2 regions of the Streptomyces afghaniensis genome follow, and region 1 is predicted to be linked to the other one. Evidence: riboswitches for the same ligand, from Rfam matches in the RefSeq annotation. Region 1 holds a riboswitch; the other holds the start of a gene.
The links. Region 1 has a riboswitch for glycine ahead of gcvP (aminomethyl-transferring glycine dehydrogenase). Riboswitches for the same ligand answer to the same signal wherever they lie in the genome.

Region 1 (15,955 bases):
CGCGCTGCGCGGTGCGCGTCAGGAAGATCTTGTCCGGATCCTCGATGAACTGGATGACCGTACGCAGCGTCTTGAGGACGAGAAGCAGGGCCTCGAGAAGCAGCGAGACGAGTTGGAGAACAGCTCGGACCAGGCCGAGGAGGCCCGGAAGCAGACCGTCGAGAAGGAGAGGCAACTCGGCATCCTGGCCGGCACGGTGGCAGCGCAGGGGCCCGGCATCACCATGACCATCGAGGACACGAAGGGGACGGTCGAGGCGGACATGCTGCTCGACGCGATCCAGGAGCTGCGCGCGGCGGGTGCCGAGGCGATCCAGGTGAACGGCGTGCGGGTCGTCGCGGGCACCTATCTGACGGACTCCGGCAAGGGTGTGAGCGTCGACGGGAACAAGATCAACGCGCCCTATCGTTTCAAGGTCATCGGCAAGCCGCAGGATCTCGAGCCGGCGCTCAACATCCCCGGAGGCGTGGTGCAGACTCTCGAGAAGGAACAGGCCACGGTCACCATCGAGCGGTCGACCAAGATCGTCGTGGACGCCTTGCGGGCGGTGAAGCGGCCTGACTACGCTCGGTCGTCCTCCCAGTGAACCGGGGGTGCATGGGCGAGGTCGGGCGAGGGCATGAGGTTGCGGGGGGTCGGCGCACCGAATGGGTGGTGCGTGGTGGAAACTGTCTGGTGCAGACGGACGTTGTCAGGATGTCCGGGTCGGCCAGAGTGTTCAGTCAGGGTTCGTCCTGCCCCACGGGCGGGTCTGTTTCGGTCAAGGGGAATCGCCCGTGAAGTTGTTTGCGAAGTTGTTCGGCAAGAGCGCGCGAGAGGGCAGCGACAATGCGACCGCTCGCCATCGCGCACAGCCTGACGCGGAGGGCCAGCGGCCGCTGTTCCGGGACCAGGTCGGTGGCCCGGGCGGCGACGTTTCCGGAGGTCAGGGCGCGCCGTCGGTTGACCCTGCGCAGCCCGGCGGCATAGGTTTCGGGCAACCGTCAACCTCAGGTACGGGCGGAGGGTTTTCCGACCCGTATGCGTCCAATGCCCCCGGTGGGCAGCCGCGGCAGGAGGATCCGATGTCGGCCCTGGTGTGTACGAGGTGCGGTAACCGCAACGCGGAGAACAGCCGCTTCTGCTCCAACTGCGGCGCGCCGCTGCGGGCGGGGGCGGCGGCGGAGCGTCCGTCCGAGACGACCTCCACGATCTCCATCTCCGGTCTCGAGGCCTACGACAGCGAGACCACCGGCCAGACGCCGATGCCGACGCTGTCCCCCGAGGCGCAGGCTGCCGTCGACGCGCTGCCGCTGGGGTCCGCGCTCCTGGTCGTGCGCCGCGGGCCGAACTCGGGCAGCCGCTTCCTGCTGGACGGCGATCTGACCACGGCGGGGCGTCATCCGCAGAGCGACATCTTCCTGGACGACGTGACGGTCTCCCGGCGGCATGTGGAATTCCGTCGCGGTCAGGACGGCTCGTTCACGGTGGCCGACGTGGGCAGCCTGAACGGCACGTACGTGAACCGCGAGCGGATCGACCAGGTCGCCCTGAACAACGGCGACGAGGTGCAGATCGGCAAGTACCGGCTGGTCTTCTACGCCAGCCAGCGGGGCTACTGACCGGATTCCGGCCGGGGAACCCCGCGAAGGTCCGTCCGCCAGGGAAGGTCCATGCTTCAAACACCGAGCGGCGGTGCCGGGCACGGCGCCGCCGCCACGGACAGGCTGATGAGCATCGGCACGGTGCTGAAGGTGCTGCGCGACGAGTTCCCCGAGGTCACCATCTCCAAGATCCGTTTTCTGGAGGCGGAGGGGCTCATCGAGCCGCAGCGGACCCCGTCGGGGTATCGCAAGTTCAGTGCTCACGACGTCGAGCGTCTCGGCCATGTCCTGAGGATGCAGCGGGACCACTATCTGCCCCTGAAGGTGATCCGCGAGCACCTGGAGGCCATGGAGCGCGGCGAGGCCGTCCAGCTGCCGGCGCTGGGCCGTCAGCGTGACGGCGAGAGCGCGCCCGAGCCCCCCGAGGTGCCCACGGCGGCCAGGATCGGACGTGAGGAGCTGCTCGCCGCCGCCGGTGTCGGCGAGGACGAGCTCAGGGAGTGGGAGTCGTACGGGCTCGTCACGCCCCTGGAGGACGGGGTGTACGACGCGGAGGCCGTCACGGTGGCCTCGTTGATCGCCGAGCTGGGGCGGTTCGGGATCGAGCCGCGGCATCTGCGGGTGATGAAGGCCGCCGCCGACCGCGAGGCCGGGCTCGTGGACCAGGTGGTGGCCCCGCTGAAGCGGCATCGGAACCCGCAGACCAGGGCTCATGCGGAGGCCCGCACCAAGGAGCTGGCGGGGCTCACGGTGAAGCTGCACGCCGCTCTGGTGCAGACGGCGCTCGGTGTGCGGCTGCCCTGAGGTGGCCGGTCGTGGGAGGGCCGGATCAGGCGCCCGTTCCCGGCCCGACTACCCAAACATCCCGAGCACGGCCTAGGGTTGCTGTGTGAACGAGCTCGATGTCGTAGGTGTCCGGGTGGAAATGCCCTCCAACCAACCGATCGTGCTGCTGCGTGAAGTGGGAGGCGATCGCTACCTCCCCATCTGGATCGGACCGGGGGAGGCGACGGCGATCGCCTTCGCCCAGCAGGGCATGGCTCCTGCGCGACCGCTGACCCACGACCTGTTCAAGGACGTGCTGGAGGCCGTCGGCCAGGAACTCACGGAAGTGCGCATCACGGACCTGCGCGAGGGCGTCTTCTACGCGGAGCTGGTCTTCGCCAGCGGCGTCGAGGTGAGCGCCCGCCCGTCCGACGCCATAGCGCTGGCCCTGCGCACCGGGACGCCGATCTACGGCAGTGACACGGTGCTCGACGACGCCGGTATCGCGATCCCGGACGAGCAGGAGGACGAGGTGGAGAAGTTCCGCGAGTTCCTCGACCAGATCTCCCCGGAGGACTTCGGCAGCAGCAGCCAGTGAGCTCCGGACACCGGTGAGAGCCGGATGGCGGCGAGTGCCAGAGGCCAGTAGGCGTGTGTGGGGCGGCCCGGCGGACGATGTGGTCCGCGGCAGGGTCGCCCGCCGTATGTGTGACGGGTGAATTGCCCGCATGTGCCGGAGGCGCGTGAGAGCGTCACGCGGCCCGCATCGGAGGCATTCGGCTAGCCTTTCCCCGCGGTGGGGCACGGGAAACCACTCTTAGGGTGATTATCACTCGGCGTGGCGAGTGTGGCGATCGTTGACGCACCCCGGGTGACTGCCTACCGTCGAGAAGGCAGGTCAAGGACGGAGGTCGGCGTGAGAAGCAGCGGCGACGGTACGGCTGGGGGCGGCCCCGAGCGCAGTCTCAGGGTGAGCGGTCCGTACCCTCCCCCGGGCTCACGGCTCCGCCCGAGCGGGGGGTGTCCCCAGCCCGGCGGCGTGGCTGATCACGTTCCGCAGCGACCGACGGCCGTGCCGAGCAGCGGAGGGACGACGTCCATGGCGTCCGAGCAGATCGGCTATCGCGGCCCCACGGCCTGCGCGGCCGCCGGTATCACCTACCGGCAGCTCGACTACTGGGCCCGCACCGGCCTCGTCGAGCCGAGTGTGCGCCCCGCCCACGGGTCGGGGACACAGCGGCTGTACAGCTTCCGGGACGTCGTCGTCCTGAAGATCGTCAAGCGGTTCCTCGACACCGGTGTGTCGCTCCAGAACATCCGAACGGCCGTCCAGCACCTCAGGGAACGCGGTTTCAGCGACCTGGAGCGGATGACGCTGATGAGTGACGGGGCGACGGTCTACGAGTGCACCTCGCCGGACGAGGTCCACGCGCTGCTCCAAGGGGGCCAGGGCATCTTCGGGATCGCCGTGGGCGTGGTGTGGCGGGATGTCGAGAGCGCGCTGTCCCAGCTGCACGGGGAACGGATCGACACCGGCGAGACCCTGGTCGGGCCCAACCCGGCGGACGAGCTGGCGCGTCGGCGGAACCGGGCCGTCTGAGCCGTCCGGCAGCGCGGTGGCCATGGGGCTGTTGCGGGCGGCAGCTTTCCGTGCCGCACTGCAAGCGGTTTCTATCGGGGTGTGAGGGCGGTTGTCCCGGGCGTTGTCAGTGGCGTAGGGCAGCATCGGAGATGTGAGAACCGCGCCCACGATTCTGCATCTTGATATGGACGCCTTCTTCGCCTCGGTGGAGCAGGCGTCCAAGCCGAGTCTGCGCGGGAAGGCCGTCGTCGTGGGCGGGCTCGGGCCGCGGGGCGTCGTGGCCACGGCGTCGTACGAGGCCAGGGTCTTCGGAGTGCATTCGGCGATGCCGATGGGGCAGGCCCGGCGGCTCGCGCCCAACGCCGCGTATCTCGTGCCGCGCTTCGGGTTCTACAAGGCGATCAGCGAGCGGGTGATGGAGCTGCTGCGGGCGTTGTCGCCGCTGGTGGAGCCGCTGAGCCTGGACGAGGCGTTCGTGGACCTGGAAGCCGGGGGAGCCGCCTGGGACGAGCAGTCGGCGCGGCTGGTGGGGGCACAGCTGCGCGCGGACATACGGGCCGTCACCGGACTCACGGGATCGGTCGGGCTCGCCGCCTCCAAGATGCTCGCGAAGATCGCCTCGGAGCAGGCCAAGCCGGACGGACTGGTGGTGATCGAGCCGGGGTCCGAGCGGGCGATGCTCGGGCCGATGTCGGTGCGGACGCTGCCGGGGGTCGGGCCGGCGACGGGCGACCATCTGCGACGGGCCGGGATCACCACGATCGAGGAGATCGTCGAGGCGGGCGAGGACGAGATGGTCCGGCTGCTGGGAAAGTCGCACGGGCACGGGCTCTACGCCATGGCGCTGGCGCGGGACGACCGGCCTGTCGTGGCGGAGCGGGAGACGAAGTCGGTGTCGGTCGAGGACACCTACGACGTGGACATCCACGACCGGGTGCGGGTCGGTCTCGAGGTGCAGCGACTGGCCGACCGGTGTGTGCGGCGGCTGCGCGGGGCCGGGCTGTCCGGGCGGACCATCGTGCTCAAGGTGCGGCGGTACGACTTCTCGACGCTCACCCGCTCCGAGACGCTGCGCGGGCCGACCGACGATCCCGGGGTGATCCGCGAGGCGGCGGCCAGACTGCTGGACTCGGTCGACACGACGGGCGGTGTGCGGCTGCTCGGGGTGGGCGTCAGCGGGCTCGCCGACTACACGCAGGAGGATCTCTTCGCGCAGGCGGCGGGGGAAAGGACGGAGGCGGAGGGGCCCGTCGAGGTGGACGCCGTGGCGCCGGCCGAGGAGCAGCCGGCGCTCGCCGAACGGCGGTGGCCCGCCGGGCACGACGTACGGCACGCCGTGTTCGGGCACGGGTGGGTGCAGGGCAGCGGTCTGGGGCGGGTCACCGTGCGGTTCGAGACGCCCGGCTCGGAGCCCGGGCGGGTGCGGACCTTCCGGGTCGACGACCCGGACCTGGAGCCGGCGGATCCATTGCCCCTGGTCTTAACGGGACCGGAAGCGGGCGTACGGGCCGGCGACCCCGCAGCAGTTCGCGGAGTGGCCGGCGGCGCCGGTGGGCTTCAGGCCGTCTCGTCCGTGCCCGCCAGCTTGCCGAAATCGCGGTCCGGGAGCGGGGGAGGCGCGGCGACGTCGAGGCCGTAGTGGTGGTAGAGCTGGAGTTCCTGTTCCGGGGAGAGGTGGCGGCCCACGCCGAAGTCGGGGGCGTCCTTGATCAGGGCGCGGTCGAAGGGCACGTGGAGGGCGCCGTCGATCAGTTCACTGGGCTCCAGGGGGACGAACGCGTCCCTGCTGAACAGGCCGGTCCGTATCGCCGCCCACTCCGGCTCGCCGGTGGCGTCGTCGAGGTAGACCTCGTCGATCGTGCCGATCCTGGTTCCGTTGCGGTCGAACGCCTTGCGGCCGATCAGGTTGCGCGGATCGATATCGGTTCGCACGGGCCCTCCACATGGTCGCAACTCATCCGTAAGCACAACAAAACGGCACAATCGCAGAGGTGGCCACTCGAAGGTTCGTGCGTTGGCCGCGCTGGTACGCTGGCAGCGGCTGCTGACCCCGTGCGGGAGAGTCCTCCAGACATCATCGGAGGCGCCGAAGGAGCAAATCCTCCCCGGAATCTCTCAGGCTCACGTACCGCACGGACGAGGTCACTCTGGAAAGCAGGGCGGGTGTCGACGGCTTCCGCTCTCACCGACGGTGAAAGCCGGAGGCCTTCGGGCGATCCGGTGAAGCTCTCAGGTCGAGATGACAGAGGGGGAGGCCGTCCGGGTACCCGTGCCGTGGTGCCCCTCGAAGGTCGTGTCGACCAGGAGGCCTCCGTAATGACCGCCCACCGCATTCCGCTCTCCGAGCTCGAAGAGGCAGTTCCCTTCGAGCAGCGCCACATCGGCCCCGACCACGAGGCCCGCGCCAAGATGCTCGCGCAGGTCGGCTACGGCTCGCTGGACGAGCTCACGGCCGCAGCGGTCCCGGCCGTGATCAAGAGCGCCGAGGCACTGGACCTGCCGGGCGCCCGCAGCGAGGCCGAGGTGATCGCCGAGCTGCGCTCCCTCGCCGACCGCAACCAGGTCCTCGGCTCCATGATCGGACTCGGGTACTACGGCACGTTCACCCCGCCGGTCATCATGCGCAACGTCATGGAGAACCCCGCCTGGTACACCGCCTACACGCCGTACCAGCCGGAGATCTCGCAGGGGCGGCTCGAGGCGCTGCTCAACTTCCAGACCATGGTCGCCGACCTCACCGGACTGCCGACCTCCGGTGCCTCCCTGCTCGACGAGGGCACCGCGGCGGCCGAGGCCATGGCGCTGTCACGGCGTCTCGGCAAGAACAAGAAGGGCCTGTTCCTGGTCGACGCGGACGCGCTGCCGCAGACCATCGCCGTGATCCAGACCCGGGCCGAGCCGACCGGCGTCGAGGTCGTCGTCGCCGACCTCGCAGAGGGCATTCCCGCCCAGATCGCCGAGCGCGAGATCAACGGCGTGCTGATCCAGTACCCGGGCGCCTCCGGGGCCGTACGGGACATCAAGCCGGTCATCGACCAGGCGCACGAGCTCGGGGCGCTCGTCACCGTCGCCGCCGACCTGCTCGCGCTGACGCTGCTGAAGTCGCCCGGTGAGCTCGGCGCGGACATCGCCGTCGGGACGACCCAGCGCTTCGGTGTGCCGATGGGCTTCGGCGGTCCGCACGCCGGTTACATGGCGGTCAAGGACAAGATGGCGCGCAGCCTGCCCGGGCGGCTCGTCGGCGTGTCCGTGGACGCCGACGGGAACAAGGCGTACCGGCTGGCGCTCCAGACGCGTGAGCAGCACATCCGCCGGGAGAAGGCCACCAGCAACATCTGCACCGCCCAGGTGCTGCTCGCCGTCATGGCCGGCATGTACGCCGTCTACCACGGGCCGGAGGGCCTCAAGGGCATCGCGCGGCGCACCCACCGGTACGCCACGGTGCTCGCCGCCGGGCTCGCCAACGGCGGGGTCGAGGTCGTGCACGGGTCCTACTTCGACACGCTGACCGTGCGCGTCCGGGGCCGGGCCGCCGACGTCGTGGCCGCCGCGCGGGAGAACGGGGTCAACCTGCGACTCGTCGACGCCGACCATGTGTCCATCGCCTGCGACGAGACCACCACGCGGGCCCAGCTGCGTGCCGTATGGGCCGCATTCGGTGTCGAGGGGGTCATCGAGGCGCTGGACGCGGCCACCGAGGACGGTCTTCCGAACGCTCTCCTGCGGACCGACGAGTACCTGGCGCACCCCGTCTTCCACCAGCACCGCTCCGAGACGGCCATGCTGCGCTACCTGCGCCGGCTGGCCGACCGCGACTACGCCCTCGACCGGGGCATGATCCCGCTGGGCTCCTGCACCATGAAGCTCAACGCGACCACGGAGATGGAGCCGGTCACCTGGCCCGAGTTCGGGCAGCTGCACCCCTTCGCGCCCGCCGAGCAGGCCGGGGGCTACCTCACGCTCATCCGTGAGCTGGAGGACCGTCTCGCCGAGGTCACCGGGTACGACAAGTTGTCCCTCCAGCCGAACGCCGGGTCGCAGGGCGAGCTGGCCGGTCTGCTCGCCGTACGCGGGTACCACCGGGCCAATGGGGACGAGCAGCGCACGGTGTGCCTGATCCCGTCGTCCGCGCACGGGACCAACGCCGCGAGCGCGGTGATGGCGGGCATGAAGGTCGTCGTCGTGAAGACCGCCGACGACGGCGAGATCGACGTCGAGGATCTGCGGGCCAAGATCGAGCAGTACCGCGACGAGCTGTCGGTGCTGATGATCACGTACCCGTCCACGCACGGCGTGTTCGAGGAGCACGTCTCCGAGATCTGCGCCCAGGTGCACGAGGCGGGCGGGCAGGTCTACGTCGACGGGGCCAACCTCAACGCGCTCGTGGGGCTCGCCAAGCCGGGGCACTTCGGCGGTGACGTCTCGCACCTGAACCTGCACAAGACCTTCTGCATCCCGCACGGCGGCGGCGGTCCCGGCGTCGGTCCGGTGGCGGTGCGGGAGCACCTCGCGCCGTACCTGCCGAACCACCCGCTCCAGCCCGAGGCGGGCCCGGAGACGGGGGTCGGTCCCATCTCCGCGGCGCCGTGGGGTTCCGCCGGCATCCTGCCGATCTCCTGGGCGTACGTCCGGCTCATGGGCGGCGAGGGGCTGAAGCGGGCCACGCAGGTGGCGGTGCTCAGCGCCAACTACATCGCCAAGCGCCTGGAGCCGCACTACCCGGTGCTCTACACCGGCCCCGGCGGGCTCGTCGCGCACGAGTGCATCATCGACCTGCGGCCGCTGACCAAGGCGACCGGGGTGAGCGTCGACGACGTCGCCAAGCGGCTGATCGACTACGGCTTCCACGCGCCGACGATGTCGTTCCCGGTGGCCGGGACACTGATGATCGAGCCGACGGAGTCGGAGGATCTGACCGAGCTGGACCGGTTCTGCGAGGCGATGATCGCCATTCGTGGGGAGATCGAGAAGGTCGGCTCCGGCGAGTGGCCCGCGGACGACAACCCGCTGCGGGGGGCCCCGCACACCGCCGGGACGCTCGCCGGGGAGTGGGAGCACGCCTACAGCCGTGAGGAGGCCGTCTTCCCGGCCGGTGTCGCGGTCGCCGACAAGTACTGGCCGCCGGTGCGCCGCATCGACCAGGCCTTCGGTGACCGGAACCTGGTCTGCTCCTGCCCGCCGCTGGACGCGTACGAGGACTGACGGGCCGATCGGTCGTGTGGGGAGGGGCTCCGCTGCGCGGGGCCCCTCCCCACATTCGGCAGCTCATTCGGCAGCGAGGGACACCTCGGTCGACTTGATCAGGGCGACGACGGGGGCCCCGGCCGACAGGGCGAGATCGTCCGCTGCGTCCCTGGTGATCGCGGCGGTCAGTTCGCCGCCCTCGACGGTGACCCGGACGGACGCCATCGCGTCGCCGGTGGCGATGCTCGTGACCGTGCCCGGGATCCGGTTGCGGATGGAGAGGCCCTCGACGGGGCCGGTGGCCAGCGACACCTCCGTCGACTTCACCAGGGCGCGCACGGCGGTGCCCGGCGTGAGGCCGAGGTCGTCGACCGCCTCGCGGGTGATCGCCGCGGTGAGGGCTTGGCCGCCGGTGAGGCGGACCCTGACCGTCGCCATGGCCTCGCCCGGCGTGACGGCGGTGACGGTGCCGGGAAGCTGGTTGCGGATGCTCAGGCTCATGGGTGCACGGTAGCCCGGCGCGTTCCTTATGCCGGGTATGCGTGTGTCTGCGTCGCCTTGACCGTCGCCCATACCGGGGCGCCCGGATGCAGGTCGAGTTCGGCCGCGGCGACCGTGGTGAGGTCGGCGGTCAGGGGGAGTTCGCCGGTGAGGTCCGCGCGGATCTGGTCGCCGTGCGTCTCCAGCCCCGCGACCTCGCAGCGCCACAGGTTGCGGGCGCTGGAGCCGGTGGGGCGTTCGCGGTACAGCGTCACGGCGCCGGGCGGGAACGCCACGAAGGCCGGGCCGGAGAGCTCTTCGGTGGTCGTGACGGCCGGGCCCGTGTCGAGCCGGACGGTGTGCCCCTCGGCCCGTCCCCGGTAGAGGTTGAGGCCGACGAGCCGGGCGATGTAGTCCGTGCGGGGGTGGCGGGCGATGTGGGAGGGCGTGCCCTCCTGCACGACCTGGCCGTGCTCGACGACGACCAGGCGGTCGGCCAGCACCATGGCGTCCAGCGGGTCGTGCGTGACCAGGACGGCCACCGCCTCGAACTCGGCGAGGTGCCGCCGGAGCTGGGCGCGCACCTCCAGACGGGTGCGGGCGTCGAGGGCGGCGAGGGGCTCGTCCAGGAGCAGCAGCCGGGGCCGGGTGGCCAGGGCCCGGGCCACGGCCACGCGCTGGGCCTGGCCTCCCGACAGGCGGCGGGGCTTGGCGCCTGCGTGGCCGGCCAGGCCCATACGGTCCAGCCATACGGCGGCCTGGGCACGGGCCTCGGCCTTGCTCGCGCCCCGGCAGCGCGGCCCGAAGGCGACGTTGTCCAGGGCGGTCAGATGCGGGAACAGCAGGTAGTCCTGGAAGACGACGCCGACCGGGCGGGACTCGGGCGGCGTGGCGTCCAGCGGGGTGCCGTCCAGCCGTAGGTGACCGGACGTGAGAGGGCTGAGCCCGGCAAGGGCGCGCAGGGCGGTGGTCTTGCCGGCGCCGTTGGGGCCGAGCAGGGCGACGACGTCCCCGGGGGCGGCGGTGAGGGTGACGTCCAGGCGGAAGGTGCCGCGGTCGACGACGAGGTGGGCGTCGAGGCCTTCGGGGCGCAGGCCGGGAGGCGCTCCGCCGAGGTCGGTCGTCTCGGTCATGGGGAGTACGTCCAGGGTGTCGGGGAGCCGGTCGGGGACATCACGACGCCGTCATCCAGCGGTCGCGCAGGGCCGCCAGTACCGCGATGGACACCGCCAGCAGGACCAGGCTGAGGGCGATCGCCGCCGCCGGGTCGTTCTGCAGGGCCAGGTAGACCGCCAGCGGCATGGTCTGGGTGCGGCCCGGGAAGTTGCCCGCGAAGGTGATCGTCGCGCCGAACTCGCCCAGGGCCCGGGCCCAGGCCAGTACGGCACCGGCCGCGATGCCCGGCGCGATCAGCGGAAGGGTGACGCGGCGGAACGCGGTGAAGCGGGAGGCGCCCAGGGTGGTGGCCGCCTCCTCGTAGCGCGGGTCGGCGGCCCGCAGGGTGCCCTCCACGCTGATGACGAGGAACGGCATCGCCACGAACGTCTCGGCGAGAACGACACCCGTCGTGGTGAAGGGCAGGGTGATCCCGAACCAGGAGTCGAGCCACTGCCCGATGACGCCGTTGCGTCCGAAGGCGAGCAGCAGGGCCACACCTCCCACCACCGGCGGCAGCACCAACGGCAGCGTCACCAGGGCCCGTACGAAACCCCGGCCGGGGAACCGTGTGCGGGCCAGCAGCCAGGCAAGGGGTACGCCGACGACCAGGCTCAGGCCCGTCGCCGCCGTGGCGCAGACGAGCGACAGCCGGAGTGCCTCCCATACCTCGGCGCTCGTCAGCTGCTCGGGGAGGCTGCGCCAGGGCGCCCGTACGAGCAGGGCGATCAGGGGCAGGAGCAGGAACGCCAGGCCGAGCAGGGCGGGCACCAGCAGGGGAATCGGCACCGGTCGGGTCCGGCCGCGGCGGCGATCGCGGCGGGGGCGGCTCTCCAGGGTGCCGGTCACGGCTTGAGGAACCCGGCCCGGGAGAGCACCTTCTGACCCTCCGCGGACCTGACCAGCGCGATGAACGCCTTCGCCGTCTCGGGGTTGGGGGCGTTCTTGAGCAGGGCGATCGGATAGTCGTTGACGGCCTGGGCCGACTCGGGGAAGTTCACGCCCGCCACCTTGTCACCCGCCGCCCGCACGTCGGTCTGGTAGACGACGGCGGCGTCGGCCTCCTTCAGCTCGACCTTCGTCAGGGCGCTCTTGACGTCCTGTTCGTACGAGACGGGAGTGAGCTTCAGACCGGCGGCGTCCAGCGCCTTCCGGGCGGCGGCACCGCACGGCACGGTCTTGTCGCACAGGACGACCTTCAGGCCGGGCTCGGTGAGGTCCTTCAAGGAGGAGATCCGGTCGGGGTTGCCCGGCGGCGTGGCGATCTCCAGCCGGTTGCGGACGAAGGTGACCGGCGTGCCCGCCGCGTCGTGCCGGTCCGTCACGGTCGCCATGGTCTTGGTGCTGGCGGCGGCGAAGACGTCGGCCGGGGCGCCGCTGGTGATGCTGGCGGCGAGGGTGTCGCTGCCGCCGAAGTTGAAGGTGACCTTCGTGCCCGGGTGCTCCTTCTCGAACGTCCTGCCCAGGGTCTTGAAGCTCTCCTCCAGGGAGGCGGCGGCGAAGACGGTGACCGTGCCGGAGGGCTTCCCCGGGGAGGAGCCCTTGTCCGAACCTGTGGCGGAGGAGCAGGCGCTCAGGGTCAGCAGCGCGGCTGCGGACGCACCGGCGACCTGGAGGATCCTGCGGGTCCGGTGCGCGGAACGGATCATCTCGGGCGACTCCCTCGGTGTGCGGGGAAGAGCCGCAGGGCTCCTCCGATACGTCGATCATACTGACGCATCTGCGAGGGGAAAGTCTGCTGTGGCTTCGCATGAGCCAGGGCCAGCAGGGTGCTGGGTGTGTATGTGCGTTTCTACGGGTCTCAGACCCGGTCGATATGGACGTTCGTCGACTTCACGCGGGCCGTCGCCTCCATGCCGACCTCCAGGCCCAGTTCCTCGACGGCCTCGCGGGTGAGCAGGGAGACGAGGCGGTGCGGGCCGGCCTGGATCTCCACCTGGGCGGCGACGTCACCGAGCTTGATCGCGGTGACGATGCCGGGGAAGGCGTTGCGGGCCGAGGTGTACGGCGTGTCCTCCTCGGCGGTGCCGGACCTCGCGAGTTCGACGGAGAACGCGGCCAGGTCCCGTCCGTCGACGAGGCGCCGCCCGGCCTCGTCGCGGTGGGTGGTGATACGGCCCGCGTCCGCCCAGCGCCGGGCGGTGTCCGGGCTCACGCCGAGCAGTCGTGCTGCCTGGCCGATCGTGTAGGACTGCATGCCGGTCACGATAGGGGCGCGGGGCGGGAACGGCGGATGCGGGGTTGGCCGTTGGGTATAACGCGATATAGCGTTAGTCGTCGAAGGGGCGGGCCGGGTGCCGTGCCCGGGAGAGCGGGGAGATGTGATGGCGGGGGACCTCTCGCGTACCGGTGGATCGCCCGAGGTGAGGGCCTCGCACGCGGACCGGGACCGGACCGTGGACGTGCTGCGCGTCGCCGCGGGTGACGGCCGGCTGACCCTGGAGGAGCTCGAGGAGCGGCTGGAGGCCGCGCTGTCCGCCCGTACGGTGGGCGAGCTCGCCGTGCTGACCGCGGATCTGCCCGAGGGGGCGGGCGGGGCAGGCGTCGAGGCGCAGGAGGTCGTCCGGATCGAGCAGGAGGGGTCCTCGACCCGGCGCGGTGACGGCTGGGTGGTGCCGCGGCGGCTGGAGATCCGGTCCGCGTGGGGCGAGGTGACGCTCGACTTCACCGACGCGGTGATCACCCAGGACACCCTGCACATCGATCTGGACATGCGGGCCGGCGCCCTGAAGCTGCTGACCCGGCCGGGGGTCGTGGTGGACACCGGCGCGCTGGTGACGAACTACTCCCAGATCAAGGCGCGCGGGGCGGCCGACGCCCCGGTCGTGCTGCGCGTGCGGATCACCGGCGAGATCAACTACGGGCAGATCGAGGTGCGTCCGCCCCGCAGGGGCTTCGGCCGGCGCAGATCCAAGGGCTGACTCAGCCCACGTGCACCTTCGGCCGACGCTTCCGGTCCGGTTCCGCTTCGCGCAGGACCTCGCGGGTCACCGGGGCGACCTCGCCCTGGCCGAACAGGAAGAACCGCAGCAGGTTGGCGAAGGGCCCCCCTTCGGTCCACTCGAAGTAGATGTGCGGGGTGCGGCCGGTCATGTCGCGGACGTACAGCAGGAGCGCGGCCAGGGCGTTGGGGACGGAGGAGGACTCCAGGGTCAGGACCCGGTAGCGGTTGTGGAGCACCTCGCCCCGCACGGTCAGGCCCGCCTCGAACTCGGACGGGTCGGTGACCGTCACCTCGACGAAGACGAAGTCCTCCTGTCCGGGTACGTCGTTGTCGTGCCGGATCTGCTCGATCTTGTCGCGGTACTCGGCGATGTCGCGCCGGTCGGGCTCGTTGGCGATGAGCCGTATCCTGCGGCTGGCCATGTCCCGGACGAAGCGTTCCGCCATGGAGTCCAGCGTCACGCTGGTCACGCGGAGCTCGAACGACCGGGCCAGCCGGGACAGCAGGGAGACGACGATGATGCCGGCGATGAAGCAGGCGCCGATCTTGACGCCGTCCGGGCGCTCGATGACGTTCGCGACGGTCGTGTAGAGGAACACCGCGGAGATGACCGCGAAGGCGATGGTCCAGTTCCGCTGCCGGGCCTTGCGGGCGGCGATGGTCACCGCGATCGCGGCGGAGCTGATCAGGACCAGCACACCGGTGGCGTAGGCGCCGCCCTGCGCGTTGACGTCGGCGTCGAAGATCCAGGTGACCAGGAACGCGATCAGGGTGAAGACGATGACCATGGGGCGCACGGCCCTGGCCCAGTGCGGGGCCATGCCATAGCGGGGGAGGTAGCGCGGCATCAGATTGAGCAGGCCGGCCATCGCGGAGGCGCCGGCGAACCACAGGATGGCGATCGTCGAGGCGTCGTAGAGGGTGCCGAAGGTGTTGCCCAGGTAGTCGTGCGCCAGATAGGCCAGCGCGCGCCCGTTGGCCTGGCCGCCCGCCTCGAACTCCTTCTCGGGGATGAGGAGGGTGGTGATGAAGCTGGTCGTGACCAGAAAGCCGCTCATGATGAGGGCGGCCGTGGTGAGCAGCTTCTTCGTGTCGCGGATACGGCCGGCCGGCCGTTCCTCCGTGTCGTCCCGGTCGCCCTTGACGTGCGGCATCACGGCCACGCCGGTCTCGAACCCGGAGAGGCCGAGCGCCAGCTTCGGGAAGACGAGCAGGGCCAAGCCGATCATGACGAAGACATTGCCGTGCTGAGTGGTGAGGGCGCCGGCCCAGTCGGTGACCACATGGCCCGCGGTGACCACGTGGTAGAGACCGACGGCCACCACGACCACGTTGAGGGCGAGGTAGGCGCCCACCAGGGCGACCGCGACTCCGATCGCCTCCAGGAAACCCTTGAGGAACACGGCGCCGAGCAGCGCCACGAGGACGAGCGTGATCAGCATCTGCTTGTCGTGCAGGACGCCGGTCAGATGCGGGTTCTCCACGAGGTGGGTGGAGGCGTCGGCGGCCGACAGGGTGATGGTGATCAGGAAGTCGGTGGCGGCGAAGCCCAGCAGGGTCAGTACGAACAGCTTGCCCTGCCAGAAGGAGAGCAGCCGCTCCAGCATCGCGATCGAGCCCTCACCGTGCGGGCTCTCCTCGGCCACCCGGCGGTAGACCGGCAGGGCGCCCGCCAGGGTGACGATCACCAGCACGATCGTCGCGACCGGCGACAGCAGCCCGGCGGCGAGAGCGGCGATGCCCGGCTGGTAGCCGAGTGTGGAGAAGTAGTCGACGCCGGTCAGGCACATCACCCGCCACCAGCGCTGGCCCTTGTGCGGGGGCTCCGGTTCGGCATGGGGGCCGGTGTGGCCGCCGCCCTTGCCCATGTCGGACAGGCCCTCCAGCATCCAGGCGCGCAGGCGGCTGGGTGGAGCCGGCTCCGTTCGGCTCGCTGGCGAGTGCTCAGTGGTGGCCATCGACGTGCTCCCGATGTGCGGTTCAGCGTGGTTCCGGCCATCACCGGACGGCCGGATCAGCGTAAGCGGAGCGTGACGCGATGGCCTGTGGATGAGGTCACTGAGCGCGTCAAGCTTCCGTTAAGACTGGCGGCGGGGGTGATCGCGGAGAGACGTGGGGCGTCAAAACGCGTGCTGAGGGCGCGTTGGACCGCCGATCGAGCCGCGCAGCCTCGCCTGTGGGCGAGAGGCGTGCGCTCGCCGGGACTTGGACACCCTCCGTGATCGCGACCGCGTGGGTCGCAGGGCGCCGGCCTTCTTGTCG
Region 2 (15,955 bases), on a different contig from region 1:
GACCGACCCGGCCCGTGTCTTGCGGGGAGTCTTCAACGCTTTGGCGATCTGTTGCCAGACTTGGCGGTGAAAGGATGCGTAAACGTGATGCTGTCTGCGGGGTTCCGTTATCCGGACAGTGGGTAACGGCGGTCGGACGCGCTGAGACAGGGGCATATTAGGGCAAAGCCGCCTTTTTCAATCCCATCTACGCGCGAAGAGCTGAGAGCCCGTCGCGTTCGAAGGTGGGGAAACAGGGACCGTCGGCCGGCCTGCGGGCGGCCCGCCGGATGGGTCAGTACCGGCCCTGGACCGGGGGGTAGCCGTAGCCCGAGGCCGGGGCCTGGACGGGGGCGGTGGCGTGGGCCTCGCGGTCGTAGAAGGGGCGGGCGCTCGCGCGCAGCCACATGGCGACCGGGTCGTGCTCGTCGGACATGGCCACGGTCGAGACGGGCAGCCCGTCCGGTACGGCACCGAGGGACTGCTGCATCATCGCGCGCACGGAATCCACGGCCGGCGGCGAGGTGTCGTACACATCCAGTCCGATGGCGAGGTACGGCGCGCCCAGCGCGGGCTGCACCCAGGCCCGGCGCAGCGAGCGGACGGCCGGGGTGCGGTGGGCGTTCTGCGCGAGCAGGGCGTAGAACTGCGGGAGCTCGATGGCCGGTTCGGACAGCCGCAGCGGGCCGGCCGGCTGGCGGTCCAGGCCCGTGGCGATCCGGCGCAGGTCGAGCCAGGGGATGCCGACGCCGCCGCCGGGGGCGTGCGGGTTGAGCCAGAGGCCGTAGTGGTCGGGGTAGAGGGCGCGGGCGACGTCGACTCCGTCGACCACCTCGTAACTGCGGTTCCAGCCGCTGGCCGAGAGCTCCTGGGCGGAGGTCACACAGGGGGCGTAGCCGCAGCCGTCGACCTCCATGTTCCCGTACTGGGCGTCGGGGGAGCCCGCCTGGCCGTGCCAGAGGAGCATCCAGATCTGGCCGGTGTGCGGGGTCGCGAGCGCGCGCAGGAGTGCCTCGTAGGCGTCGTAACGCCCGGGCGTGACCTGGCGCAGCATGTGCTCGACCTGTCCGGCCGCGGCCGTGCCGCTCGCGCTCACCTTTACCGCCCCTTCGTACAACGCCTCGACCGTGACCTAGCTTAAGCCCGCCCACCGACTCCGGACTTGCCCTCGTCCGGCGGGTGCGGCCCGTCTGTTGCTGGTCGCGCGGTTCCCCGCGCCCTGGGGAACCTGACCTACCGCTGGTAAAAGGGCCGGACCCGGTCCCTCATCCAGGTGCCCACCGGGTCCTCCGCCACGTCCAGGAGGACCAGGTTGACCTGCCAGGGGGCCGGGCACCGGGTCACGGCTCGGGACAGAGCCTCCAGGGGGAGGGCCCGCAGGTCGCCCTCCCACTGGGAGAGTTCGACGCCCACGAACATCACCGGGTCGGCCGTCTCGATCTCGGCGAGGCAACGGCGGGCGGTGAGGACGACGCCGACGGCCTCGAACTCGGCGGAGGCGGCGGCGAGGAAGTCCACCGGGTCGTCCTGCCAGTCGGGCTCGAAGAGGCGGACCCGGCCGCCGCTCGCGGGGCCGTCCAAGGGGGTCCGGCCGGCCCGGCACAGCTCGGCCACGGCGGGCGGCGGGAGCGGGATGCCGACCACACCGCCCGGGTTGACGGCTATCCCGGCGTGCGGGGGCAGGCCGCGGGCGAACTCCACGGCGGGCGCGATCGTGTACGACATGTGGGAGCCGACGACCTGGCGGAACTGCTCCTCGGAGCTGAACACCGGGACGTACGCCTGGCCCTCGATCTCGATGCCGGGCAGGTCGAGGGGACCGCTCTGCGGGCCGCCGCCGTTCGGCAGGGGGATCCAGACGAAACTCCGGCCGAGCACCTCGACGATCCGCCCGCCGGCCGACGGCCCGGCGCCGAGGGAGGCCGAGAGCACCTCCTCCAGTTCGTTGCCGGGCCATCCGCCGTGCGGGTGGGTCTGCGTGTGCGCCGGGAAGTCCGCGGAGAAGTCCGCCGGGAAGTCCATCTGCCTACCGCCTGCCTGGAACCACTGCTGTGGCTCAAAAGGCTAGCGGCTCATCGGCCCTCGGCGGTCAGCCCGTGAAGCCGATCCGGCGCAGGGTGCCCGCCGCGTCCCGGTCGACGAGGATCGCCGAGCCGCAGCCCGCGGGCAGTTCGCCCCGCTCCACGGAGCGCAGCAGGCGGTTGGCCGCCGCGCGGTGGCGCAGGAACGCGTACCGCGAGACCCCCCGGCCGCGGTCGCGCTGGCCGGCCAGGGCCTCCTCGGGCGTGACGTCGAGCATGAGCAGATGCAGGGTGCCGCCCCGGCGGCGGGCCTCGCGGGCCAGCCAGCGGCGGACCCAGGCCTGGGTGCCGCAGTCGTGCACGACGACGCCCTCGCCGCCGCGCAGGGCGCGGCGCAGCCCGGCGTAGTGGGCGAGGCGGACGAGCGGGCGGTAGACCCCGTACGGCAGGAAGCGCGGCATGCGGCTGTCCCAGCGGTCGCGGGTGTCCTGGGAGTCGATGCGCCGGCCGGGCACGGTGCGCCGCATCAGCGTGGACTTGCCACTGCCGGGCAGGCCCGTGACCACGACGAGGTCGCGGGGGCCGAAGAGCAGCGCGTGCGGGCCTCGGCCCTCGCGCTCGCGCAGATCGCGGACGACCGGCACCGGCAGCGGGCCGCAGGCCGCCCGTGCCGGAGCGGCCGGCTGCCCGGGCAGCGCGACGCCCGATGTCGTGGCGTACGCGGTGGTCCTGTTCACCGTGATCGTCCTCCCCTGGGGCCAGGTACTTCAGTCCCATCCCCGCCGAGTGTAAAGAGAAGGTAATGCCCGATGTCTCTGGTTTTAGTCCTCTTCCCGCAACAGCCCTGCTACAGGTGGTGCCCCTGCCGCCGCGCGACGATGCGTGCAATGATGTGCGCGCCAACTGCATACCGGCCGTTTGAATCCGCGCGGGAGAGTCCCCAGCACCGCTGACGCTGGGGCGCCGAAGGAGCAAGTCCCTCCCTTGAATCTCTCAGGCCCCGTTACCGCGCGGGCGAGGCACATCTGAAAAGCGGGCCGTTTCCTGTCGTCGAGACGACGGGTGCGGCTCCACCCAAGGTGCAAGCCGTGTCCCGTGTGGTCATGGCGAACCTCTCAGGTTCCGATGACAGATGGGGAGGAACGACCTCGCCCGTCATTGCCCTGGGAGACGACCGACTGTGAGCAGTACAGGAGAACTCCGTCACACCGCGCTCGATGCCCTGCATCGTTCGCTCGGCGCGACGATGACCGACTTCGCCGGCTGGGACATGCCCCTGCGCTACGGCTCCGAGCGCGACGAGCACAACGCCGTGCGCACGAAGGCCGGGCTCTTCGACCTCTCGCACATGGGCGAGATCACCGTCAGCGGTCCGCAGGCCGCCGCCCTGCTCGACTTCGCCCTGGTGGGCAACATCGGCGGCGTGAAGCCGGGCCGCGCCCGCTACACCATGATCTGCCGGGCCGACGGCGGCATCCTCGACGACCTGATCGTCTACCGGCTCGCCGAGACCGAGTACATGGTCGTCGCCAACGCCTCCAACGCCCAGGTGGTCCTGGACGCGCTGACCGAGCGCGCCGCCGGCTTCGACGCCGAGGTGCGCGACGACCGGGACGCCTACGCGCTGATCGCCGTACAGGGCCCGGAGTCGCCGGGGATCCTGAAGTCCCTCACCGACGCCGACCTCGACGGGCTGAAGTACTACGCCGGGCTGCCCGGCACGGTCGCGGGCGTCCCGGCCCTGATCGCCCGCACCGGCTACACCGGCGAGGACGGCTTCGAGCTGTTCGTGAAGCCGGAGCACGCGGTCGAACTGTGGCAGGCGCTGACCAAGGCGGGCGAGGGTGCCGGGCTGGTCCCGTGTGGGCTGTCCTGCCGCGACACGCTGCGCCTGGAGGCGGGCATGCCGCTGTACGGGCACGAGCTCTCGCGGGAGCTGACGCCCTTCGATGCCGGGCTCGGGCGGGTCGTGAAGTTCGACAAGGAGGGCGACTTCGTGGGCCGCGCGGCCCTGCGTGAGGCCGCGGAGGACGCGAACCACGAGCCGCGCGTCCTCGTCGGACTCGTCGCCGAGGGCCGCCGGGTCCCGCGCGCCGGGTACGCGGTGGTCGCCGGCGGCGAGGTGATCGGCGAGGTCACCTCCGGCGCCCCCTCCCCCACGCTCGGCAAGCCGATCGCGATGGCCTACGTCGACGCTGCGCACGCCGCCCCCGGCACGCCCGGCGTGGCCGTGGACATCCGGGGCAGTCACGAACCGTACGAGGTCGTGGCGCTGCCGTTCTACAAGCGCCAGAAGTAGACACTGGCCGTCGGGCCGCACCGGCGGTCCCCGGCACATCGCGCTCACCAGCAGTCCCCTTCATCAGCACTCCCGCGCGTACAGGAGAATCCAGGCCATGAGCAACCCCCAGCAGCTGCGTTACAGCAAGGAGCACGAGTGGCTGTCGGCCGCCGAGGACGGCGTCTCGACGGTCGGCATCACGGAGCACGCGGCCAACGCGCTCGGCGACGTGGTCTTCGTCCAGCTCCCCGAGGTCGGTGACACCGTGTCCGCGGGCGAGACCTGCGGCGAACTGGAGTCGACCAAGTCGGTGTCCGACCTCTACTCCCCCGTCTCCGGTGAGGTCACCGAGGTCAACGAGGACGTCGTGAACGACCCGTCGCTGGTGAACTCGGCCCCCTTCGAGGGCGGCTGGCTGTTCAAGGTGCGGGTCGCCGAGGAGCCGGGCGACCTGCTCTCCGCCGACGAGTACACCGCGTTCTCCGCCGGCTGAGGAGTCGTAGCCGTATGTCCGTCCTGAACACCCCCCTGCACGAGCTCGACCCGGCCGTGGCCGCCGCGGTCGACGCCGAGCTGCACCGGCAGCAGTCCACGCTCGAGATGATCGCCTCGGAGAACTTCGCTCCGGTCGCGGTCATGGAGGCGCAGGGCTCGGTCCTGACCAACAAGTACGCCGAGGGCTACCCGGGCCGCCGCTACTACGGCGGCTGCGAGCACGTCGACGTGGTCGAGCAGATCGCGATCGACCGCGTCAAGGAGCTGTTCGGCGCCGAGCACGCGAACGTGCAGCCGCACTCGGGCGCCCAGGCCAACGCCGCCGCGATGTTCGCGCTGCTCAAGCCGGGCGACACCATCATGGGTCTGAACCTCGCGCACGGCGGGCACCTGACCCACGGCATGAAGATCAACTTCTCCGGCAAGCTCTACGACGTCGTCGCCTACCACGTGGGCGAGGACGGCCGGGTCGACATGGCCGAGGTGGAGCGGCTCGCCAAGGAGTCCAAGCCGAAGCTGATCGTGGCCGGCTGGTCGGCGTACCCGCGGCAGCTGGACTTCGCGGAGTTCCGCAGGATCGCGGACGAGGTCGGCGCGTACCTGATGGTCGACATGGCCCACTTCGCCGGGCTCGTCGCGGCGGGGCTGCACCCGAACCCGGTGCCGCACGCGCACGTGGTCACCACGACCACCCACAAGACGCTGGGCGGCCCGCGCGGCGGTGTGATCCTCTCCACGGCCGAACTCGCCAAGAAGATCAACTCCGCTGTCTTCCCCGGTCAGCAGGGCGGTCCGCTGGAGCACGTGATCGCCGCCAAGGCGGTCGCGTTCAAGGTCGCGGCCTCGGAGGACTTCAAGGAGCGCCAGCGCCGTACGCTGGAGGGTGCCCGCATCCTGGCCGAGCGTCTGGTGAAGGACGACGTCCGGGCCGTGGGTGTGGACGTCCTGTCCGGCGGCACGGACGTGCACCTGGTCCTGGTCGACCTGCGCCACTCGGAGCTGGACGGCCGGCAGGCCGAGGACCGCCTCCACGAGGTGGGCATCACGGTCAACCGGAACGCGATCCCGGACGACCCGCGCCCGCCGATGGTGACGTCCGGTCTGCGGATCGGCACACCGGCCCTGGCCACCCGGGGCTTCACGGCCGAGGACTTCACGGAGGTCGCGGACGTCATCGCCGAGGCGCTGAAGCCGTCGTACGACGCGGAGGCCCTCAAGGCCCGGGTGAAGGCCCTGGCCGGCAGGCACCCGCTCTACCCGGGTTCGCGCACATAACGAAGAAACCTTTCAGGGCGCCCCGTTCCGCGTGGGGCGGGGCGCCCTGTCCCCCTGCACCACCCCTTGCACCACCCCCGTAGTCAGGAGTCCCCGTGGCCATCTCGGTCTTCGACCTGTTCTCGATCGGCATCGGCCCGTCCAGCTCCCACACCGTCGGGCCGATGCGCGCGGCCGGGATGTTCGCCCGGCGGCTGCGCAACGAGGAGCTGCTGGCCCCGACCGCCAAGGTCCGCGCGGAGCTCTACGGCTCGCTCGGCGCCACCGGCCACGGCCACGGCACGCCGAAGGCGGTGCTGCTCGGCCTGCAGGGCGACTCGCCGCGCACGGTGGACGTGGAGACGGCCGACGAACGGGTGGAGACCATCAAGGCTGGCGGCCGGCTGAACCTGCTGGGCGAGCGCGAGATCGCGTTCTCCTACGACGACGACATGGTCCTGCACCGCCGCAAGGCCCTGCCGTACCACGCCAACGGCATGACCCTCTGGGCGTACGACGCCTCGGGCGCGGAGCTGCTGACGAAGACGTACTACTCGGTCGGCGGCGGCTTCGTCGTCGACGAGGACGCGGTCGGCGCGGACCGCATCAAGCTCGACGACACCGTGCTGAAGTACCCCTTCCGCACGGGCGACGAGCTGCTGCGCATGGCCCAGGAGACCGGCCTGTCCATCTCGGCGCTGATGCTGGAGAACGAGCGGGCCTGGCGCACCGAGGAGGAGATCCGCGAGGGCCTGCTGGAGATCTGGCGGGTCATGCAGGCGTGCGTGGCGCGCGGCATGTCCCGCGAGGGCATCCTGCCGGGCGGTCTCAAGGTACGCCGCCGGGCCGCGAACACCGCCCGCAAGCTGCGCTCCGAGGGCGACCCGAAGGCGCTCGCCATGGAGTGGATCACCCTCTACGCGATGGCGGTCAACGAGGAGAACGCGGCCGGGGGCCGGGTCGTCACCGCACCGACGAACGGCGCGGCCGGCATCATCCCCGCGGTCCTGCACTACTACGTCAACTTCGTGCCGGGCGCCGACGAGGAGGGCGTGGTCCGCTTCCTGCTCGCCGCGGGCGCGATCGGCATGCTCTTCAAGGAGAACGCGTCCATCTCCGGCGCCGAGGTCGGCTGCCAGGGCGAGGTCGGCTCCGCCTGCTCCATGGCGGCGGGCGCGCTGGCCGAGGTCCTCGGCGGCTCGCCGGAACAGGTCGAGAACGCCGCCGAGATCGGCATGGAACACAACCTCGGCCTGACCTGCGACCCGGTCGGCGGCCTGGTCCAGATCCCGTGCATCGAGCGCAACGGCATGGCCGCGGTGAAGGCCGTCACGGCCGCGCGCATGGCGATGCGCGGCGACGGCTCCCACAAGGTGTCCCTGGACAAGGTCATCAAGACGATGAAGGACACCGGCGCGGACATGTCGGTGAAGTACAAGGAGACGGCGCGGGGCGGGCTGGCGGTCAACATCATCGAGTGCTGAGAAGGACCCTCCGGACCGGTGTCCCGGTGACCGGCGCCATGCCGCGGCCGCCGGAGCGGTGCGCGGGGCTTGGGCAAGCGCTTTCGAGCGTCCGTCATGCGGTCGGATCAGACGTCACCGGTCACAGCGACGCATCCCCCGTGGGCCGCCGAAGTTGACATTTCCACGTCAGTCCGGGAGAGGCCGTGTCATGGTGGTGAGCACAACTCCCCTTCCCCCACCAGCACTTCAGGGAGCCCCCCATGCTGCGCGGCATCGACGTGAGCGCCTACCAGTCCTCCTCCTACGACACCGACGGCCTGTCCTTCGTCTTCGTCAAGGCGACAGAGGGTCGTTCCTACGTCAACCCCAGACTCGCCGCCCAGACGAAGCGGGCCCGCGACGCCGGTCTGGTCGTCGGCTTCTACCACTTCCTGTGGCCCGGCAACCTCACCGCCCAGGCCGAGTACTTCCTCGCCAAGGCCCCGGACCGGCCGGGCGACATCCTCGCCGTCGACTGGGAGACGACCAGCGACGGGACGCACGCGAGCAACGCGGAGAAGGACCTGTTCATCCGGAAGCTGAAGGATCTCCGGCCGAACAACCAGGTCGTTCTCTACGCCAACCGCAACTTCTGGCTCAACATCGACACCACCTCCTACGCGGGCGACGGCCTGTGGATCGCCGACTATGTCAGCGCGGGCAAGCCCCGCATCAAGGCGAAGTGGCGCTTCCACCAGTACACGGACGACCCGCTGGACAAGAACGTGGCCGACTTCGCGAGCAAGGCGGCACTGCGGAAGTGGGCGGAGGACGCCTGATCGCCTGTCAGGGGGTCTGGAAGACGAGGGCGGCATTGTGTCCGCCGAAGCCGAACGATGTGCTCAGGGCCGTGTCGATCCGGCAGGGCCGGGCGACCTTGGTGACGATGTCGAGGTCGATGCCGGCTTCGGGGACGTCGAGGTTGGCGACTGGGTGAACGGTCTGGTGGTGGAGGGTCAGGACGCACACGGCGGCTTCGACGGCGCCTGCGGCGCCCAGCGAGTGGCCGAGGATGCTCTTGGTGGCGGTGACGAGCGGCGGCTGGGCGAAGACGCGGTGCAGCACCGCGGCTTCCATGCGGTCGTTCAGTGGCGTCGACGTGGCATGGGCGTTGACGTGGTCGATGTCGGCGGGCGCCAGATCGGCCTGCCGCAGCGCGTCGTGCACCGCGCGTACGGCTCCCTCCCCCTCCGGGTGGGGAGTGGTGGAGTGGTGGGCATCGCTGGTGGCCCCGAATCCGGACAGGACGGCTTTCGGCCTGACCCTGCGGGCACGGGCGTGTTCCGCGCGCTCGAGTACGAGGACGCCGGCGCCTTCTGCCAGGACGAACCCGTCTCGTTCCGCGTCGAAGGGCCGCGAGGCGCCCAGCGGATCATGGCAGCGGGTCGACAACGCGCCCAGCCGCCAGAAGCTCATGCTGGACAGTGGGCCGCAGGCACTCTCCGCGCCGCCGACCACGGCGATGTCGCACATGCCGCTCTGCAGGAGCTGCCTTCCGATGCCGATGGCGGTCGCGCCGGAGGCACAGGCGGTGCTGACGCCGAGGCCCGGCCCTTTCGCGCCCAGATCTGCCGCGATCTCACCGGCGGCCATGTTGGGCAAGGCCCGCGGGACCGTGGTCGGCGAGATCTTCTGATACTGACCTGAGGTCATGCACGCGGCAACGCGCAGGTCGGTGTCGCGGCTGCTGCTGCCCACCCCGATGACGACACCGACTCGGTCACCTTCCCAGTCCGTGGGCTCCAGGCCGGAGTCCCGGACGGCTTCCCGTGCGGCGGCGACGGCCAGGTGGATGAAGCGGTCGGTGCGCCAGCGCAGACCGCGCCCCAGAGCGGCGGCGAGGTCGTCGTCCGGGACCCGGCAGCTGAAGTCCACCGGCAGGCCGGCGAGCCGGTCGTCAGTGGTCGCCGTCGGTCTCCCCTCGCACAGCCGTCGCCAGGTTGCGTCGGCTCCGACACCGCCCGCGGTGGCCAGTCCGATGCCGGTGACGACGGTCCGGGATCCGCTCACACGTCTGCTTCCTCAGGCACGGTGGCCAGGATCTTCAGCACGGCGAGAGCGGACTCGTCGGCGAACCGGGCGACGTAGTCGGCCACCTGTGCCACGGTGACTTCGGGGCCTGCCGGCATGGCTTCACTGGTAAGGGGGACGTCGATGCCGGTCTCCTCTTCCACCACGACGAGAAGTTCAGCCAGGGCGATCGAGTCCAGACCGAGGGGCTGCAACTTGCTGTCGGCGGTCACCTGACCGGGGTCCATCTCGAAATGGCGGACGATGAGACGAATGATGGCGTCAACGAACAGCTGTTCAGCCAAGGATCACTCCGGAGTGATGGAAGGAAAGTCCGTTCGACCGGCCCAGCAAATCGCACTCACGGCACGGCGGCTGTTGAAGCGAGAGTGCGTGTCGGAAGAAATGCCCGGTGTGGTCTATCGCGAGGCACCCGGTTCGGTGCGCACGCTGAGGTGCGGGGGTGGAGACAGGGCGGGGCGGTGCGGCAGGCATCGCCACGCGGCCGCCGCAGCCGTGAGGGCGACAGCGGCTGCCACCCAAGCGCTGCGGTTCAGACCCGCGACGAACGCGTCCGTCGCCGCGGTCAGCAGGTGACTTCTCACGGCAGGGTCGGCATGCCTGCCGGCCAGGGCAGCGGCGGCGACACTGTCGGTTGCGGCGGACGGCACCTTGGTCAGTCCCGTGTGGGCGAGCGCGTCACGCATCTTGTGCGTGTAGGCGGTGGCCAGGACAGAGCCCTGGACAGCGACGCCCAGTGTGGCACCGACCTGGCGGGCGGCGTCGTTGACGGCGGATCCGACGGCGGCGTGGGACTCACCCACGCTGTCCATGACGGCGGCCGTACCGGATGCGGCCGTCACCCCCGCCCCCATACCCGCGATGACCTGGACGAGGGCCAGGTGCGGGTACCCGGATTGCGCCGTAGTGCCGGCCAGCAGCAGGAAAGAGCCGGCGACGACCAGCAGGCCGCTCACCATCAGGAACTTGTGGGGCAGCCGGTTCGTGAGCACGGCCGCCAGCACCGCCCCGGCGATCAGAGCGGCAGGCATCGGCAGGGTGCGCACGCCGGCCTGCCAGGGGGTGCAGCCCAGCACTCCCTGGAGGTACAGGGAGATCACGAAGAGCGCACCGAACATGCCGAACGACATCATGGCGAGTGCCGCTGCCGCGATGGTGACCGGACGCCGCATCACATGCCGGGGCACCATGGGCGCCGCAGCCCGTCGCAGCCACCAGCCGAACGCCGCCAGCGCAGCGGCGGCGACGGCGAAGACCGCGAGGACCGACGGGCTGGTCCATCCCCGGCCGGGGCCTTCGATGATCGCCCAGACCAACGCCAGCAATCCGGTGGCGGACAGCACGGTCCCCGGCAGATCGACGCGCTCAGTGCGGGAAGGTCTCGGTGCGGGGACCAGCAGGAGCGACAGCACGATGACCGCTGCGGCGAGGGGAATGTTCAGCCAGAACACCGCCCGCCATGAATGCCGGCTCACCATCCAGCCACCGATCACCGGCCCCAGGGCACCACCCACCCCGCCGACCGCGGCCCACAACGAGATGGCCCGGTGCCGAAGGCCCGGTTCCGGAAAGAGCTGCGTGATCAGCGAGAGCGTCGCCGGCATGATCAGCGCGGCGCCCGCGCCCATGGCACCGCGCGCCGTGATCAGCTGCCACGGTGCGGAGGCCACCGCACCGGCCAAGGAGGCAAGTCCGCATACCGTCAAGCCGCTGAGGAAGGCACGTCTGCGGCCGATCCTGTCGGTGACGCTCCCTGCCGTCAGCACCAGGCCACCCAGGACCAGGGCGTAGGCGTCGACGATCCACTGCGTCTGCCGGGCCGAGGAGCCGAGGGCCCTCTGCAGGTCGGGGATGGCGACGTTGAGCACGGTGAGGTCCATGCCCAGCAGGAACAGCCCGCAGCAGAGTGCCCCGGCGCCGGCCCAGCGTCTTCGCGTCTTTCCCACAGCCGCGTGAAAAAGGGAAATATCCGTTCCGTGTTCACCGCGCATGTGCACTATCTACCAGAGCGTGTACGGGGCATCGGAGAATGGATTTTCCGGTGTCTTTGAAATGCATAACAACGCGAGGACACCTGAATGGACGCATCCGAAACTCTTGTCGATGTCCTGATGAGGCAGTTTCCCTTCGACGTGAGCACCGAGGAGTTCGTGCAAGACCCGTATCGCTTTTTCGAGCAGGTACGCCGCACGAGCGGTCCTGTTCACCGGACCCGGTCGGGGGATGTGGTGGTTCTGGGCTATTTCGAGGCCATGGCGGTCCTGCGTGATCCGCGTTTCGGGCACGGAGCGCAGACGGCTCAGGAGCAGACCAACTACGGTGTGCCCGCCCGTACGTTCCTGCTGACCGACCCGCCCGGCCACACGTGCCAACGCGCTCGCGTACGACGAGCCTTCACCGCGCGTGAAGTCCTCCGTCTGCGCGTAAAGATCAACGAGTTGACGGCGACCCTCGTCCGCGCGGCGGCACAGGCAGGCGAAGCGGACATCGTCGCCGATGTCGCGCGGCCGCTGTCCGCGACAGTGATCGCCGACCTGATCGGCGTACCGGAACACCTCCGCGACCGGTTCGCCCAGGCAGCCGCGCTCCTTATCCGAGCCATGGACCCACCCCAGCTGATCGACGCCGAAACCCGTGAACGCATCGCGCGGGCGCGAGTCAGCCTGGCGCGGGACATCAACGTCGCACTACGGCATCCGGTCGGCACGGGACTCCTGCGCGCCATGGCCCGCGGCCCTGCGGATCCCACGGCCCGTGCGGAGACGGTGGCCACCTGTGCCCAACTCGTCGCAGCCGGATACGAGACGACCGTCGGCCTGATCGCCAACGGCATGCACGCTCTCCTCCGGCACCGCGACCAGCTGGCACAGCTTGCCGCCACCGGCCCCTCGGAGAAGGCGGCAACGGCGGCGGTGGAGGAACTCCTCCGCTACGACCCACCCATTCAACTCGCTCCCCGCAGCGCCCTGGTCGACGCCGACATCGCCGGCACTCCCGTTCCCCGCGGCACCGTCGTCTCCGTACTCCTCGGCGCGGCCAATCGGGACCCACGCGCCTTCCCCCAACCGCACCTGCTGCGCTTCGACAGGCGGACACGGCATATCGCCTTCGGTCTGGGCACCCACTACTGCCTCGGCGCTGCGCTGGCCCGTCTCGAAGCCACCGCAGCGCTGAGGCACTTGCTCACCCACAGTCCTCGGCTGGTCGAGCCCCGGATTCTCTACAGTCCCGCTCGAGTCGCCAGAAGCGTCCAGAGCCTGCGCGTGCGCCTCAGCGCCTCCTGAAAACAATCACGCTCTAGCCGCTGAACTCCGGGGTGCGTTCGCGGGACGCCTCCGTCAGGGCCTTGCCGACCGCCTCGACGCCGCCGCGCAGGCCGTAGACCGGGGTGCCGGGCTGCTGGCGCCAGGAGTCGTCGAGGCCGCCGGCGTCGACGGTGTCGAAGCCGAGTTCGTCGATCAGGTCGCGTACCTTGCGCTTGGCCGCCTCGTCGTCGCCGGCCACCGGCAGCGCGATGCGGTCGGGGTCGCCGGCCGGCAGCGGGCGGTCCAGGATGTCCTGGGCGTACGTGCCGTTGAAGGCCTTGATGACGGGGTGGCCGAGCTGCCGCTGTGTCCAGCGGCTCTCGGTGAGGCCCTCGTCCTCGATCGCGGCGATCCTGCCGTCCCGCTGGCGGGGGTAGTAGTTGCCGGTGTCGATGACCGCGACGCCGTCGGCCGCCTCGCCGAACAGGCCGGACGGCAGGTCCGGGACCGCCTTCAGCGGAATCGTGACGACGACGATCTCGGCGCCCCGCGGTGCCTCCTCGACCGTCACGGGTGTCGCGCCGGTCTCCTCCGCGAGGGCCGTGAGCGTGTGCGGGCCGCGGGAATTGGCCACGTACACGTCGTGACCGAGGGCGGTGAGCCGCCGGGTCAGATTGCCGCCGATGTTGCCCGCTCCGATGATGCCGATCTTCATGTCCTCGCCTCGCCCTTCCAGGGGGTCAGGAGTTCCTGGCCAGCTTCGTGATCAGGGTCAACCTGCGGGGCGCAGGAGCTATTCCGGCTTCCGGGAAGGTGCGAACGGGTCCTCCAGTTCCGCCCGCAGCACCTCCGCCGCCCCCTCCGCGTCCCCATCGGCCACCGCCCGGACGAGTGCCTCGTGCGCCTCGTCGCCGGTGTCCGGGTCGTCGGCGCGCAGGCCGGTCAGGGACAGCAGCTCGATCAGGCCCTCGCGCAGGACGGGGCTGAACTCGGCGAACAGGTCGGCGAGCACCGGGTTGTGGGCGGCGGCGATCACGGCCGCGTGGAAGGCGATGTCCGCGTCGACGAAGGCGGCGTCGTCGGCCGCACCGGCGGCTCGGCGGCCCTCCAGCGCCGCCCGGAGCGCCGTGACGTCCTCGGGGGTGCGGCGGCGCGCGGCGAGCCGGGCCGCGTGCACCTCGACCGCCATCCGGACCTCGTAGACGTCGGTCACGGCGGCCCGGCGCAGACGGGTGGGCCAGTCCTCGACCGGCTCGGTCGCGATGACGAAGACGCCGGCGCCCTGGCGGGGCCGGACGAGCCCGGCTCCGGCGAGCGCGCGCAGCGCCTCGCGGACGGTGGAGCGGCCCACGCCCAGCTCCTTCGCCAGCGTCGTCTCACCGGGCAGCCGGGTGCCGACCGGCCAGGCGCCGTCGGCGATCTGCTCGCGCAGCCGGGCGGCGGCCTGTTCGACCAGAGGGCTGGGGCGGACGGCGGACAGCGGCATGCGGTTCACCAACTTGTCTGAGGAGTGGGAGGTTTCCACTTGTCTGAGGACCTGAGTGGTGGATAGCGTACTGCGCATGATCTTCCGCGGTCTTCTTCTCGGCTGCCGCGGCGGGGCCTGACGCGACCGGCACCCCGCCGCGGGGCGCCGTGCTGCCGGTCACCGTACGACCGAGCCGGAAGGCCACAGCCGACGATGACCACCACCCCTGCCCCGGTCTGGAACCCCCAGCGCCCGGGCCCCATGCCCTTCCACCGCTACCGTCCCTTCCAGGAGCGCGTGCACGTGCCCGCCGCGGACCGCGACTGGCCCGCCGCCCGGATCGAGCGCGCTCCGCTCTGGGTCCCCGTCGACCTGCGCGACGGCAACCAGGCCCTCGCCGAACCGATGGACACGCCCCGCAAACGCCGCTTCTTCGACCTGCTGACCGGCATGGGCTTCAAGGAGATCGAGGTCGGCTACCCGTCGGCGAGCCGCACGGACTTCGACTTCGTACGGCACCTGGCGACCTCCGGTGCCGTACCGGACGATGTCACGCCGGTCGTGTTCACCCCGGCCCGCCGGGACCTGATCGACCGCACCTTCGAGGCGATCGAGGGGCTGCCGAGGGCCGTCGTGCATCTGTACATCGCGACCTCGCCGGTGTGGCGGGACGTCGTCCTGGGGCGGGACCGGGCCGAGGTGTGGCGGACCGTGCGGGAGGCCGCCGAGCACATGGCCCGCCGGGCGGACCGGGCCTCGTACGTCCGCTTCCAGTTCTCTCCGGAGACCTTCAACCTGACCGAGCCCGACTTCGTCCTGGAACTGTGCGACGGGCTGACCGGGCTGTGGGACGCGAGCCCGGACCGGCCGGTCACCCACAACCTTCCGGCGACCGTCGAGATCGCGACACCGAACGTCTACGCCGACCAGGTCGAGTACATCCACCGCCACCTGTCCCGGCGCGACAGCGTGATCCTCTCCGTGCACCCGCACAACGACCGCGGCACCGGCGTCGCCTGTGCCGAACTGGCCGTGCTGGCCGGTGCCCAGCGCGTCGAGGGCTGCCTGTTCGGCAACGGGGAACGCACCGGCAACGTCGACCTGGTGACCCTGGCGCTCAATCTGTACGCCCAGGGCGTCGACCCGATGATCGACTTCCGGGACATCGACAGCGTCAGGGAGACGGTCGAGCACTGCAACCGGCTGCCCGTGCACCCGCGCCACCCGTACGCCGGGGAGCTCGTCCACACCGCCTTCTCGGGCACCCACCAGGACGCGATCAGCAAGGGCCTGGCCCGGCACGCCGAGCGGGCCCGGGAGCTGGAGGTGCCGGAGCGCGAGGCGCCCTGGTCGGTGCCGTACCTGCCGATCGACCCGGCGGACGTGGGCCGCTCCTACGAGGCGGTGATCCGCGTGAACTCGCAGTCGGGCAAGGGCGGCACGGCCTATCTGCTGCGCACCCGGCACGGCGTCGACCTGCCCGCGCGCATGCGGCCGGACTTCTCCCGGGCCGTGCAGGAGGCGACGGACGACAGCGGGCGGGAGATGACGGCGAAGGAGCTGTACGCGCTGTTCCGGGCGACGTACCTGGTGGAGGACGGGGAGGTGGCGCTGGAGGCCTGGTCCGTGCACCCGGACGAGGCCGGCGGCCATCGCTTCGTGTGCACGCTGCGCAC

Region 2: it holds a riboswitch for glycine, as region 1 does, so the genes downstream of both, gcvT (glycine cleavage system aminomethyltransferase GcvT) here and gcvP (aminomethyl-transferring glycine dehydrogenase) in region 1, are expected to answer to the same signal.

Annotation. Positions count from the first base shown of each region.
Region 1 covers NZ_JBIRGJ010000005.1:5,125-21,079, forward strand. Annotated here, with positions in the region: gene ACH4G3_RS18720 (DUF881 domain-containing protein) at 1-586, shown strand, start outside; gene ACH4G3_RS18725 (FHA domain-containing protein) at 648-1,601, shown strand; gene ftsR (transcriptional regulator FtsR) at 1,653-2,387, shown strand; gene ACH4G3_RS18735 (bifunctional nuclease family protein) at 2,473-2,946, shown strand; gene ACH4G3_RS18740 (MerR family transcriptional regulator) at 3,265-3,948, shown strand; gene ACH4G3_RS18745 (DNA polymerase IV) at 4,082-5,569, shown strand; gene ACH4G3_RS18750 (PRC-barrel domain-containing protein) at 5,488-5,862, opposite strand; glycine riboswitch at 5,976-6,071, shown strand; gene gcvP (aminomethyl-transferring glycine dehydrogenase) at 6,247-9,132, shown strand; gene ACH4G3_RS18760 (TOBE domain-containing protein) at 9,196-9,615, opposite strand; gene ACH4G3_RS18765 (ABC transporter ATP-binding protein) at 9,642-10,727, opposite strand; gene ACH4G3_RS18770 (ABC transporter permease) at 10,768-11,598, opposite strand; gene modA (molybdate ABC transporter substrate-binding protein) at 11,595-12,398, opposite strand; gene ACH4G3_RS18780 (TOBE domain-containing protein) at 12,551-12,946, opposite strand; gene ACH4G3_RS18785 (DUF1707 SHOCT-like domain-containing protein) at 13,074-13,670, shown strand; gene ACH4G3_RS18790 (APC family permease) at 13,672-15,651, opposite strand.
Region 2 covers NZ_JBIRGJ010000012.1:296,204-312,158, forward strand. Annotated here, with positions in the region: gene ACH4G3_RS39700 (enhanced serine sensitivity protein SseB C-terminal domain-containing protein) at 275-1,075, opposite strand; gene ACH4G3_RS39705 (enhanced serine sensitivity protein SseB) at 1,213-2,001, opposite strand; gene ACH4G3_RS39710 (AAA family ATPase) at 2,069-2,737, opposite strand; glycine riboswitch at 2,920-3,019, shown strand; glycine riboswitch at 3,020-3,142, shown strand; gene gcvT (glycine cleavage system aminomethyltransferase GcvT) at 3,133-4,299, shown strand; gene gcvH (glycine cleavage system protein GcvH) at 4,397-4,774, shown strand; gene glyA (serine hydroxymethyltransferase) at 4,789-6,051, shown strand; gene ACH4G3_RS39730 (L-serine ammonia-lyase) at 6,147-7,514, shown strand; gene ACH4G3_RS39735 (glycoside hydrolase family 25 protein) at 7,757-8,314, shown strand; gene ACH4G3_RS39740 (beta-ketoacyl-[acyl-carrier-protein] synthase family protein) at 8,322-9,545, opposite strand; gene ACH4G3_RS39745 (acyl carrier protein) at 9,542-9,850, opposite strand; gene ACH4G3_RS39750 (MFS transporter) at 9,965-11,512, opposite strand; gene ACH4G3_RS39755 (cytochrome P450) at 11,645-12,850, shown strand; gene ACH4G3_RS39760 (NADPH-dependent F420 reductase) at 12,864-13,526, opposite strand; gene ACH4G3_RS39765 (FadR/GntR family transcriptional regulator) at 13,605-14,297, opposite strand; gene ACH4G3_RS39770 (2-isopropylmalate synthase) at 14,493-15,955, shown strand, end outside.